3 regions of the Planococcus alkaliphilus genome follow, and region 3 is predicted to be linked to each of the others. Evidence: riboswitches for the same ligand, from Rfam matches in the RefSeq annotation. Region 3 holds a riboswitch; each other region holds the start of a gene.

Region 1 (4,216 bases), 820 kb from region 3:
CGGCGAAGTTGGAGGGTCAAAAGGGTTCGTGAAGTTCTCTGAAGATCGGGTGCGTTTAGGGGTGAGCCGCGGTCTTTCTCCGGAAGCTGCACGCAAATTGGTTCAACGCTACGGATCAAATGTTGACCAAGTCTTCAATTTCTTATTTACCGGAAACGAAGAAGCGGCTAAAGAGGGAATCGACCCAATCGCTTTCGCTATGCTGCGCTACGCTTTGGAATACGAAGCAGCCTACAAACCGATTGATTTCTTCATCCGCCGTACAGGTGCATTGTTCTTCGATATCAACTGGGTACACGCCAATAAAGCGGCTGTAAATGCTTATATGGGCAAAGTGCTTGGCTGGACTGAGGAACAGGCAACAGCTTACAATAACGAGCTGGAAGGGCTTCTATATGAAGCTGTACATCCGGTTGAAGTTGGCGGAAGCCGTTCAAGTGCTTCTTTTAAAGCCGCAGTAAACTAATAAATTCATAGATAAACCGCTCTGATCGATTAAGATCAGAGCGGTTTTTTTGCGGGTGTACTTGGTTCTTACATGAATGGGATCGACTTCTCCTGATTTTCTAGCGATTTGCTGGCATCCTTAAAAATGATATAGTGGATAAAAGCGCAAGTATTCTGAAAAGAGACAGGAGCAAGACAATGACATCCAATGAACGGTTGAAGCGAAGTTTTCTCGAGAGTGAGCATCAGTTGGCTGGCCACGGCAAGCGTGATGTGAAGGTGCTGAAAGAGGCATTTGAGGGTATTGATGGAAATGTAGAAAGCGATATTTACGGCCAAGGAACGGTTATTGAAGAGTTTCAGGAGAAGATGGCGGAGCTGCTAGGAAAAGAAAGTGCAGTATTTTTCCCGAGCGGGACAATGGCGCAGCAAATTGCCTTGCGTATCTGGTGCGACGCGGCAGGCATTCGGAAAGTAGCTTATCATCCATTGAGCCATCTGGAGATCCACGAAGAAAAAGGGCTTCAAGAATTGCATGGAATCGAGTCTGTGCTGCTCGCTGATAAGGATCGCGTCATTGAGCTAGAAGATGTCCTCCAAATGGACGAGAAAGTGGCCTGTATGCTGTTGGAGTTGCCGCAGCGTGAAATTGGCGGGCAATTGCCAAGCTACAAAACTTTGGAAGAGATTTCGGATTATTGCCGCAAGAACGAGATCAAACTGCATCTGGACGGGGCGCGGCTTCTGGAAGTGCTGCCTTATTACGGTAAAACCGCAAGTGAAGTCTGCAGCCTTTTTGACAGTGTCTATATCTCGCTCTATAAAGGAATTGGCGGCATCGCAGGAGCGATACTGGCAGGAGATAAAGAGTTCATGGCTCAGTCAAAAGTTTGGAAACGGCGCCACGGCGGCGATTTGATTTCGCTGTATCCATATATCCTTTCCGCTGACTATTATTTTGACAAGCGATCTAAAAAGATGGCGATGTATCATGAACATGCAAAAGAACTGGCCGGCTTTTTCAATAGCTGTGAAGGGATTACCACTCTGCCCGTGGAGCCTGTATCGAATATGTTCCATGTCCATTTCAGCTATGCCAATGACACGATGGAGGAGCTGCTTGCTGAGCTTCACCAGGAAACGGGAATCGGGCTTACAAGCTACCTTAAAACATTGGAAAACGGCGGCAGCTCCTATGAAGTCAGCCTAGGTGATTTGTATGAAACTTTGCCGGCAGAGAAGGTAGAAGAGCTATTTGCCAAGCTTAATGAAAAAATGAAAACTCTTAAATAGAAAGAAGCCTGTAAAAGACAGTAAGCGTCTTTTACAGGCTTTTTTCTATTTATCCAACGTACCATTTCTTGTACACCGGTTCTAAGGTATATGCCAGCATATGCTCAACGATTTCCCTTTTTTCAGGCTGTTCGATTTCGACCCAATGAATCGTGATAGGTGCCTGGATCTCTTGGGAAAATCCGTGAGGGGCATGATTTGTCTTTTTCAGTTTTGCGAAATGGCGGCGTATGCGATTGTAGATTGGTGCTCCTTTTCCGATATAAAGGATATTTTGATTGGAGTCACAGAAAATATAGATGCCTTTAGCCATTCCCATATTCAATTTAATCTTGTTCAACAACATCGTGGTCTCATCATTTAAAAGAAAAGGAACATTTTCGATGGACTTCCAATTTTCATTATCGAATGCATAGTTTTCTTTTCTCAGAAGCTCATGAATCTTTTCTTTCATCTAATAATCCCCCTTATTTGTCGGTCGTAAAATTCATTTCTATTTCATATTTTCGACTTATCTGATTATTAGTTTAACCAATAAACGATTAATAAGCGAGAGCAGAAGTAAAAGTCATATTATTCAAATATATGGAAGCGCTTTCTAATCGGAAAATTAGGCTTTTCTAAGGAATAAAATATGCTACACTTGAAACAAGTGAATAATCATGCAGAAAAAAGGTGCTGATTCGTCAGTATAACAGGGAATCCGGTGCGAATCCGGAGCTGTTTCCGCAACTGTAAGTGCGTATGAAATAAGAAAATGCCACTGTCTTAGATGAGTGATCATCCGACGGGAAGGTTCTTAGAGTAAAACGATGCACAAGCCAGGAGACCTACCTTTTTTTGAACGTATTTTTACTCTTCGGAAGATAAGGGAATCATACGGCAACTTTTACAATTTGGGCTTTATAGACGAGCCGTTTAATTGGAATGGTGCCGCCCTTTTTATGAGGGCGGCTTTTTGCTGTTTATCTGAAGTGCGATGCGGAAGATTACCACTGAGTAAAGCAGGAGAAGAGGTGATATGAATGAAAAAAGAAATGCGCTATATTTGCTATCCATTCATGCGGGAGTCCGCATCTACAGTGGATTTTGAAATTCGCACCGATTCACTGACGACGCGCATTGGTGAAGCCATTTCGTTGACTGGAGACATTCCGGAAGTAGAGCGGGATCTTCGTTATTTACAGCCGATGGCCTATCATTTGAATGGTTCGGTGCGTGGCAAAATAGCAATTGACCAAGAAGACCTTGAAAAACTGAGCAGTTTATACGATTTTTACGTGGCAGAGGTGGAAGACAGTATCGGAAATTTTGTCTTGCCGCAAGGGAGTCAGGCTGCCTGTAGCTTGCATGTGTGCCGAAGCGAAGCGAAAAAATCAGTTAGGGCATTGCATAAAGTGAGTTTGGAGCGGGAAGTTCCCGAGATTTTATTTGATTATGCGCAATTGCTCGCTAACGTCTTATTTGTCATGGCAGTTTATACCAATCGCAAACACGGGGTGGAAGAGATTCCGTTCATCAGCAAATCCTATCCAACGAGACCGAAAAAGAAAGATGAGGAAAAGATAAAATGAAAAAATCCTATTTATTGAGTGGAACGCTTGCACTCGCTGTATTTCTCGGAGCCTGCCAAAGTGAGGAAAGTGCGGAAACAACTAATACTGCAGACAATGCAAACCCGGAAACGGAAGTGGCTGAGTCTTACGCAGTGACAGATGATTTAGGCAATGAAGTGAAGTTGGAAGAAATTCCGGAAACCGTCGTTTCGCTTATTCCGAGCAATACGGAAATCCTTTATGCATTAGAAGAAGGAGACAAATTAATCGGTGCCACAGATTTTGATAACTACCCGGAGGAAGCTTTGGAAGTTGAGCGGGTTTCTGATTCTGTGAAATTCAATGCAGAACGCATCATCCAATTGGATCCGGATATTGTCCTCGCTTATTCGACTGGCGGACCGACCGGGCTTGAGGTTTTAGAAGAAGCGGATATTCCGGTATTCGTCATCGAATCCGCCGCTTCGTTTGAAGATGTATATGGCGACATCGAACAAATCGCGCAAGTAATGGGAGTGGAAGAAAAAGGCGAAGAACTGATTGCTTCCATTCAAGGAGAAATTAAAGACGTCCAAGACAAGCTCGCTGAAGTTGAGCAAAAGAAAAAAGCTTACATCGAAATCAGCCCGTTGCCTGAAATCTATACAACTGGCGATAAGACCTTCCAACAGGAAATTTTGAATCACGCTCAAGTGGAAAATGTTTTTGCAGATTTGGAAGGCTGGCCGCAACTTTCTGAAGAAGAAGTGGTGAACCGGAACCCAGAACTGATTTTTACAACGGTATCCTATGTGGAGAACGCTGTAGATGAAATCAAAGCCCGCGATAGCTGGTCGGAAATTGCGGCTGTCCAAAATGAGCAAGTCTTCTTGTTGGATTCAGATATCACCTCACGTCCGGGGCCAAGAATCGGAGAAGCC
Region 2 (4,216 bases), 540 kb from region 3:
TACAATTTACGGAGGGTAAATCATGAATGCAGTAGAAAAAGTTCAACAGGCCATCAAATTGGCCATCAGTGAAGCGGTTCAAAAAGCCGAATTAACAACCGAACCAATGGAAATCCATTTAGAATCTCCAAAAGACAAAGCGAATGGTGATTATGCAACGAATATCGCCATGCAATTGACGCGCATCGCTAAAAAAGCACCGCGTGCGATTGCGGAAGCGATTGTGGAAAACCTGGATAAAGAATCAGCGAATATTGAAAAAGTGGAAATTGCAGGACCCGGCTTTATCAATATCACGATTAAGAAAGACTATTTACTGGATGTCGTCAAAACCGTATTGGAGCAGAAGGAAGATTACGGCCGCACCAATTCCGGCGCAGGCGAACGCATTCAAGTCGAGTTCGTTTCAGCAAACCCGACTGGCGACTTGCATCTTGGCCATGCCCGCGGTTCATCTGTCGGCGATTCGCTTTGCAATGTACTGGACCTTGCAGGCTATGACGTTTCACGTGAATATTACATCAACGATGCCGGAAACCAAATCAACAATTTGGCGCTTTCGATCGAAGCCCGTTATTTTGAGGCATTAGGAAAAGGCGACAGCATGCCGGAAGACGGCTATCGCGGACAAGACATCAAAGATATCGCGGAAGATCTTGTAAAAGAACACGGCGATAAATTTGTTGCGATGACGCACGAAGAGCGTTTTGAAGCTTTCCGCAAACACGGCTTGAAAGTGGAATTGGCGAAGCTTCAGAAAGACCTTGCGGATTTCCGCGTGGAATTCGATGTGTGGTATCCGGAATCATCCCTTTATGAAAATGGCAAAATCGATAAAGCATTAGCAAAACTTCGCGAAAATGGCCATGTCTATGAAGAAGACGGTGCTACATGGTTCCGTTCAACGGCATTCGGAGACGATAAAGACCGCGTATTGATCAAGAACGACGGATCTTACACGTATTTGACTCCAGATATCGCTTACCATGAAGATAAATTGCAGCGTGGATTTGATAAATTGATCAATATTTGGGGCGCTGACCACCATGGCTATATTCCGCGTATGAAAGCGGCAATCGAAGCGCTTGGCTACGACCGCGACACGTTGGAAGTGAACATCGTGCAGATGGTCCAGCTTTACAAAGACGGCGAGAAGATGAAGATGAGCAAACGTACCGGCAAAGCGGTAACTATGCGTGAATTGGTTGAGCTGGTCGGCTTAGACGCAGTCCGTTACTTCTTCGCGATGCGCTCAGGCGATTCGCATATGGACTTCGATTTGGATTTGGCCGTTTCCCAGTCCAACGAAAATCCGGTTTACTATTCGCAATATGCACATGCCCGCATCTGTTCGATTGTGCGCCAGGCAGAAGAGCAAGGTTTCACAGCTTCAACTGACCATCTGGAATTATTGTCATCAGAAAAAGAAGTGGATGTCTTGAAGAAAATCGGCGATTTCCCGAAAGTGGTTGCCGATGCCGCAAAGCTGCGTGCACCGCACCGCATCACGACGTACATCCAAGATCTTGCTTCGAACTTCCACAGCTTCTATAATGCCAATAAAGTATTGGATGTGACGAATGAAGATTTGACGCGTGCACGTCTGGCATTAATTACAGCAGTTAGAACGACGATTGCGAATGCGTTAAAAGTGATCGGCGTTTCTGCACCGGATAAAATGTAAACTTTCTGTTTTTAAACTGAATATGTATAATGAAAATGAATCAATTGAATAGTTGAAATCATAAAGGTGCCTATGTGTAACAGCATAAGTTAAAAGGGAAGCCGGTTCGAATCCGGCGCGGTCCCGCCACTGTAAGTGTGAGCAATCTGTTGATGCCACTGGAGCAAGACTCCGGGAAGGAACAGAAAGCGCCGAGCACGAGCCAGGAGACCTGCCTTTATGAAACGCCCCATAAGCCTGCGAGGACCGGCTGGATGCATAGTTTTATTATGCCGTCCTTTCATCCCTCCGCAGTTTTATGCGGAGGGATTTTTTATTTCGAACGCAATAATACCAACAAGAGAAAAGGGGATACAGCAATGAAGAAGTTTTGGAAGTTTGGAATGAGTGCGGGTATGGCGGCTTTGCTGCTGGCAGGCTGCGGGGAAGAGGCGGCACCGGCAGAAGAACAGGACATAGAAACACCGGCAGAACCGCCCAAAGAGGTGGTAGAAGTTGAATTCCCGGTGACTTTGACGGATGCTGTCGGCGAAGAAGTGGTGATTGAAGAAGAGCCGGATGCGATTGTCTCGATGGTGCCTTCTAATACGGAAATCGCTTATGAACTGGGATTGAGTGAAAAAATGGTCGGGGTTTCCGATTTTGATAATTATCCGGAAGAAGCGGCAAGCGTTGAGAAAATTGGCGGACAGGAATTCAATGTGGAAAAAATCATCAGCCTGCAGCCCGATATCGTATTAGCGCATGAATCGAATTTAGGAATCGGAGACGCGGGGTTGCAGCAGCTTCGAGATGCTGGCCTAGATGTATTTGTAGTTGAAGAAGCGGCCACTTTCGATGAAGTTTTTGAAACGATGACCATCATCGGCCAAGCGACCGGCACCATGGAAGAAGCGGATGCGCAAATTTCAGAGATGGAAGCGCAATTGGACGAAATCGAAGAAATGTCTGCAGAAGTAAAAGAACCGAAAAAAGTATTTGTCGAAGTGGGAAGTACGCCGGAAATCTATACGACCGGAACGGACACGTTCATAGACGAAATGCTGTCAACGATCAATGCTGAAAACATCGCCGGCGATCAGGAAGGATGGGTCAGCATGGATCCGGAAGCGATCGTCAGCAGCAATCCGGACGTAATTGTTACTACTGAAGGAGCATACGTACCAAATGCGGTCGAGCTCATCATGGGACGCAATGGTTTTGCTGAAATCACGGCAGTACAAGACGAGGCGGTTTATAACCTCGACTCGGACAAATTGACACGCCAAGGCCCACGAGTGATAGAAGGATTGCTGGAGCTTGCACGAGCAGTATATCCAGAGGTATACGGTGAATAAAAACCTGATCGCCTACACGATATCCCTCATTTTATTGGCGGGAGCTGTAGTGTTGGGTGTAACGGTCGGCACGGTAACGATTTCGCCGCGGGTGCTATGGAATCCATCTTCGGATGAAACAGCAGCTAATATCCTTTGGAATATTCGGATGCCGCGTGTGGTTTTGGCAGGCCTTGTCGGAGCGGCGCTGGCCATTGCGGGGGCAGCTTTTCAAGGGCTGTTGAAAAATCCATTGGCCGATCCTTACACGTTAGGAGTGTCTTCCGGCGCCTCAGTAGGTGCCGTAACGACGCTCTTTTTCGGCATTACCATTCCTTTTTTAGGAATTTTCACCTTACCGGTCATCAGTATGGCGGGCGCGCTGGCCACGATGTTGGCTGTCATGGCATTTGCCAAATTAGTGGACCGTTCGATGAAGATGGAAACGGTGATTTTGACTGGAATCATTTTCAGCTCTTTTCTCGGCTCGGTCATTTCTCTGATGATTGCTTTGACGGGGGAAGAGCTGCGCCAGATTATCGGCTGGCTTCTTGGTTCAGTTTCCATGCGCGGTTGGCCTTATGTGCAGATGGCGCTGCCGTTTCTCTTAATCGGATCGTTTCTGTTATGGCTGAACCGCAGAGAGTTGAACGCCATGCTATTTGGGGAAGAACGGGCACAGCATCTCGGCGTCAATATCAAAAGGAGCAAAATGATGATTTTGGTCAGCGGTTCGGTTCTGACTGGTGCAGCCGTTGCCGTTTCCGGAACGATTGGATTTGTCGGGCTCGTGGTTCCGCATATGGTTCGCTTGCTGTGGGGATCGGACCATCGCCATGTGCTGCCGCTGTCCTTTATCAACGGAGCCGCATTGCTGATCGTCTGTGACTTAGTTTCACGTACGATCATTTCGCCGACGGAACTTCCGATTGGCGTGATCACAGCCTTTATCGGTGCACCGGTCTTTGCTTTTATCTTTTTCCGCCAACGCAAAGGAGTGGCATAATATGTTGAAAATAAACAACTTAAGCGGCGGATATGGGGATCGGAATATTGTCCAGAACGTCTCTTTTTCCGTAGCGAAAGGAACCATGCTCGGCATTTTAGGTCCGAACGGCAGCGGCAAATCGACCTTAATGAAGTTGATCAGCGGGGTATTGCCGGCAACTGCCGGGACAGTCGAAATCGGCGGCAAAGAAATTGGCGCATTCCAAGC
Region 3 (4,216 bases):
CTCTGCATACTCGACTGCGTACAATGGATCGATGCCGTCCGTTGAACCGCCGATTTTTGCTGTTGACGAGTTCGGCGCGACTGCCATCATCCAGCCGTTGCGAACGCCGTTCTCAGTGATTTCTTTTTGCAGACCGGTCCAGCGGCCGCTTGTGTATTGTTTGCGTTTAAAATACTCCCCTGTCTGCCATTCCGAGCCGCTGAACTCGCGGTAAGCACCTTTTTCCTTGGCAAGTTCCATGGAAGAGCGGATCGTATGGTAGGCAATTTCTTCATATAACTTATCAGCGAACGTTACGGCTTCTTCTGATTCCCAGTGGATGCCTTCAAGTGCGAGCAAATGGTGCCATCCGAAAGTTCCTAATCCAACAGCACGGAATTTTTTATTCGTCGCATCCGCCTGCCCGACAGAAATCGTATTCAAGTCGATGACATTATCGAGCATGCGCATCTGAATCGGAATGAGACGCTCCAGCACTTCCGCTTTCACCGCACGCGGCAAATTGATCGACGACAAGTTGCAGACAACGAAGTCGCCCGGTTTCCGGATCATGACCAGGTTGCCGTCTTCGTCGGTGTACTCTTTCATGATAGTTGTCGCTGACATGTTCTGCGCAATTTCGGTACACAAATTACTGCAGTAAATCGACGTTCGCCCTTTTCCACGCATATGTTTGTTCGGATTTTGCCGGTTCACTTCGTCGCGGTAGAACATATAGGGTGTCCCGGTTTCCAGCTGCGATACCATGATGCGCGCCATGATATCCATCGCCCGGTAAGTTTTTCGCGGCAATAGCGGATTCGCTGCCGCTTCCTCGTATTTTTCAGTAAAATGCTTTACATCGTTTTCATCATAAAAATCCTCAAGTCCAAGTGCCGTCCCGTGTTCATCTTTCCAGCCCATAACGCTTTTAATTTGATGCGGGCAGAAGGTATGCCACTCGCCAATGCTCCGGCCGTTGTCATCTTTTTCATTCAACTTTTCCATAAATAAATCAGGTATCGAAACTCCCGTGAAAATATCGTGCGCTTTCCGACGCTCATCGCCGTTGTTCGTTTTCAAATCCAGGAAACCGTTCATAATATCTTTATGGAAGACGTCCAAGTAAATAGCGACCGCACCCTGGCGCTGTCCAAGCTGATCCACACTGACTGCTGTGTCGTTGACAAGGCGGATCCACGGAATGACTCCGGATGAGTTGCCTTTGAATTTTTTAATGTCCGATCCGAGCGCGCGGACTTTGCCGTAGTAAATGCCGATGCCGCCTCCGTCTTTGCTTAGGCGGGCAATATCCCAGTTATTTAAGTAAATGCCGTCGAGCGAATCGTCGACCGTGTCGATAAAGCAGGAAGACAGCTGCCCGAAGCTCTTGCCGGCATTGGATAAGGTCGGTGTTGCCACCGTCATATAAAGGTTGCTCATCGCCCAATAAGCTTCTTTTACCAGATCTAGCCGTTTTTCTCGTGGTTCATTTTGCATCAAAGTCATCGCGATGACCAAGAAGCGCTCCTGCGGCAATTCGTGGATATTTCCTTCATAATCCTTCGCCACATAGCGGTCTGCCAATAAAAACAGGCCGATATAATTGAACAGCAAGTCCCGCTCAGCATCGATTTCCTTGCCCAGCTCCTTGATTTCTTCCTCGGAATAACTTTCCATCAAGTCGCTCGAATAGATGCCGACTTCACTTAAATTCTTCACCAACTTATAAAAGTCGCCGTATTTATCTTGTGCCGGATAGTTCCGGTTCTTTGCAGCTTTTTCATACAATTCTTCTAAATACAGTTCAGCCGCTACAAATGTCCAATCCGGTTCTGCCATGGAAATCCGGTTGAGTGCATATATAAGCGATTGTTCGGCTTTTGCTTCATGTCCAAGTGTTTCCAGTTTCGCGAGAAGAGGTGCAACATCCAAGTTATAAATTTTTTCCGCCCGGTGGATGGCTTTTTCAACTGTGTCTTTTTCCGAATAAACGATGGGATTCATCTCAAACCAGCTCCTTTGCAAATTCATTGATTTTCATGCGCTGCTGCTTCCGATCTTGTGCGCTTTTGAATAATTGTTTTTCTTTTTCGCTCTCCGGCACCACTGCCGGCACCGGCGTCGGTTTGCCTTTATCATCCACAGCCACCATCGTCAAAATCGCAGTTGTTGTCAAGGTTTTTTCAGTTGTTTCAATGTTTTGGCATTCCGCTTTTACGTAGACCTCCATCGAAGTCCGGCCTGTGGAAATTACAACCCCTTCCAAAAGAAGGACATTTCCGACTGTAGCGGAAGATAAAAAGTTGACCGTATCGATCGAAGCGGTCACTACTGCTTTTCCGCTATGTTTCATGGCGGTAATTGCCGCAATTTCATCAATATAGGCCAGTACCGTTCCGCCGAATATCGTTCCCATATGATTTGTGTCGGGCGGCAGCACGAGTCTTGTTTGCACCGTCCGTGAAATGCTTGCCGAAATCTGTTTTTCCAATGCAGCTCAATCCTCCATTACTTGTTTTAAAGACAAAAAACCCGCCTTCTCTGAGAGAAGACGGGTATATAAACGCAAATAATCCAACGGAAAACAGCAGAAATCCACTGTTCCTTGCAGAGTACCTTCGTTATACCTCCCAGCTCCCGGAGAAGATCATAAACTTATAACGAGGCAGGTCTCCTGGCTTGTGCTTCCACCTACACTACGGCCTTCCCATCCATTGGACAGTGGTTTTCCATAGTTCGTCAGCACTTACAGTTGCGGGTACAGCTCCGATTTTCACGGATTCCCTATTAAGCCTTTTCAGGCACCATCATTATCGGCGACACTATATATAGTGTTCAAAAATAAATCTAAACACTAATTATTGTATTTATTTACTATAATCCAGCTATCTGGATTTTACAAGCCCTTACAGGTAAATCACAAAAATCAAGGCCGCAAGTACGATTCGATAAATCGCAAATGGCACCAATTTGATTTTATCAATCAATTTCAAGAAGAATTTAACAACAACTAAAGCTACCACAAAAGCACTGATGAATCCGACCACAAAGAATGGAAGAGCGTCCACCGTAATGTACTGCCAGTTTTTCAATAACGACAAGCCGCTTGCTCCAAGCATGATCGGCACTGCCATAATAAAGGTGAAATCCGCTGCTGATTTATGGCTCATTTTCAAAAGAACCCCGCCGGCAATAGTCGAGCCTGAACGGGAGAAACCTGGCCATAAACCAAGACATTGGAAAAGCCCCATGCCAAGCGCTTGTTTGTAAGTCATCTGGTCAACCGTATCGATATGCGGTTTCTTTTTAGTAAAGTAATCCGCGATTAGCATAAGCACTGCACCCAGCACTAAACCGATAATAACGGTCTCAACCGAAAAGAGGTATTCATCTATGTAATCTTCGAAGGCCAAACCGAGCACTCCGGCCGGGATTAACCCGACAATTACTTTCGTCAAACTCAAACGCTGCTTTTTCTCAGCTGTTTTGCTTCGATTTATGCCAAGCAAGTCTTTAAAACGATCTCTAAAGATGATCACTACCGCTAAAATCGATCCCAACTGAATGACAACTTTAAATGTATTCGCCACCGGCTCACTGAACAGCTCTTTTGAATTTAGCCAGATGTCATCAACGATGATCATATGCCCTGTTGAAGAAACTGGCGCAAACTCTGTTAAACCTTCCACAATTCCCAGTACAATCGCAACAAAAATTTCCCACAAACCCATTCTGTTCTTTCTCCTTAAAATCGTTCATATCGTCCGATTCGTTTTATTTTATCTAATTTCTCTTCCATGTCGTGAGCAGCTAAAAAAGAAGTCTTTTTCATTTAACTCGACACTGGCCTTTAAAGTCAAGCTGCTCTGAATCCTTAACTCACTTGTTTCGGTAATTTCCTATTGAAAGATGCAGAAACTCTATTTATCATACACCTTTTTCCTTTTCTTGTTGCATTTAATCCTTAAAATCCTTTCAAATGCATAAGCAGTCAGCTTCGATACATTTTTTCGAAATAATTAATTTCTGAATCCTTTTTCTTTTTGTTTCATGAACAAAAGACTTTCATTAATTAATAATGGTGGTATGATAATTAATTGTGATTTCAATATATCAATAGCCTTAGATTAGCAGTTTACTATCAAAAGTGGAGATGTACGATGAAACAAATTACAGGATATTCCTTTCACTATGGCTGGGTGATTATCGCGCTTGCTGCGCTGTCCCAGTTTTT

The links. Region 3 has a riboswitch for cobalamin ahead of AC2EXB_RS18220 (acyl-CoA thioesterase). Riboswitches for the same ligand answer to the same signal wherever they lie in the genome.
Region 1: another riboswitch for cobalamin. It lies ahead of AC2EXB_RS14140 (hypothetical protein); the one in region 3 lies ahead of AC2EXB_RS18220 (acyl-CoA thioesterase).
Region 2: another riboswitch for cobalamin. It lies ahead of AC2EXB_RS15350 (ABC transporter substrate-binding protein); the one in region 3 lies ahead of AC2EXB_RS18220 (acyl-CoA thioesterase).

Annotation. Positions count from the first base shown of each region.
Region 1 is NZ_CM168060.1:2,661,651-2,665,866, reverse strand. It holds gene AC2EXB_RS14155 (glycerol-3-phosphate dehydrogenase/oxidase) at 1-466, shown strand, start outside; gene AC2EXB_RS14150 (threonine aldolase family protein) at 646-1,740, shown strand; gene AC2EXB_RS14145 (GIY-YIG nuclease family protein) at 1,790-2,194, opposite strand; cobalamin riboswitch at 2,396-2,592, shown strand; gene AC2EXB_RS14140 (hypothetical protein) at 2,766-3,314, shown strand; gene AC2EXB_RS14135 (ABC transporter substrate-binding protein) at 3,311-4,216, shown strand, end outside.
Region 2 is NZ_CM168060.1:2,941,889-2,946,104, reverse strand. It holds gene AC2EXB_RS15360 (YwiB family protein) at 1-26, shown strand, start outside; gene argS (arginine--tRNA ligase) at 23-1,684, shown strand; cobalamin riboswitch at 1,732-1,917, shown strand; gene AC2EXB_RS15350 (ABC transporter substrate-binding protein) at 2,044-3,021, shown strand; gene AC2EXB_RS15345 (FecCD family ABC transporter permease) at 3,029-4,006, shown strand; gene AC2EXB_RS15340 (adenosylcobinamide amidohydrolase) at 4,008-4,216, shown strand, end outside.
Region 3 is NZ_CM168060.1:3,485,698-3,489,913, forward strand. It holds gene AC2EXB_RS18215 (ribonucleoside-diphosphate reductase subunit alpha) at 1-1,986, opposite strand, end outside; gene AC2EXB_RS18220 (acyl-CoA thioesterase) at 1,988-2,473, opposite strand; cobalamin riboswitch at 2,630-2,807, opposite strand; gene AC2EXB_RS18225 (undecaprenyl-diphosphate phosphatase) at 2,889-3,713, opposite strand; gene AC2EXB_RS18230 (MFS transporter) at 4,143-4,216, shown strand, end outside.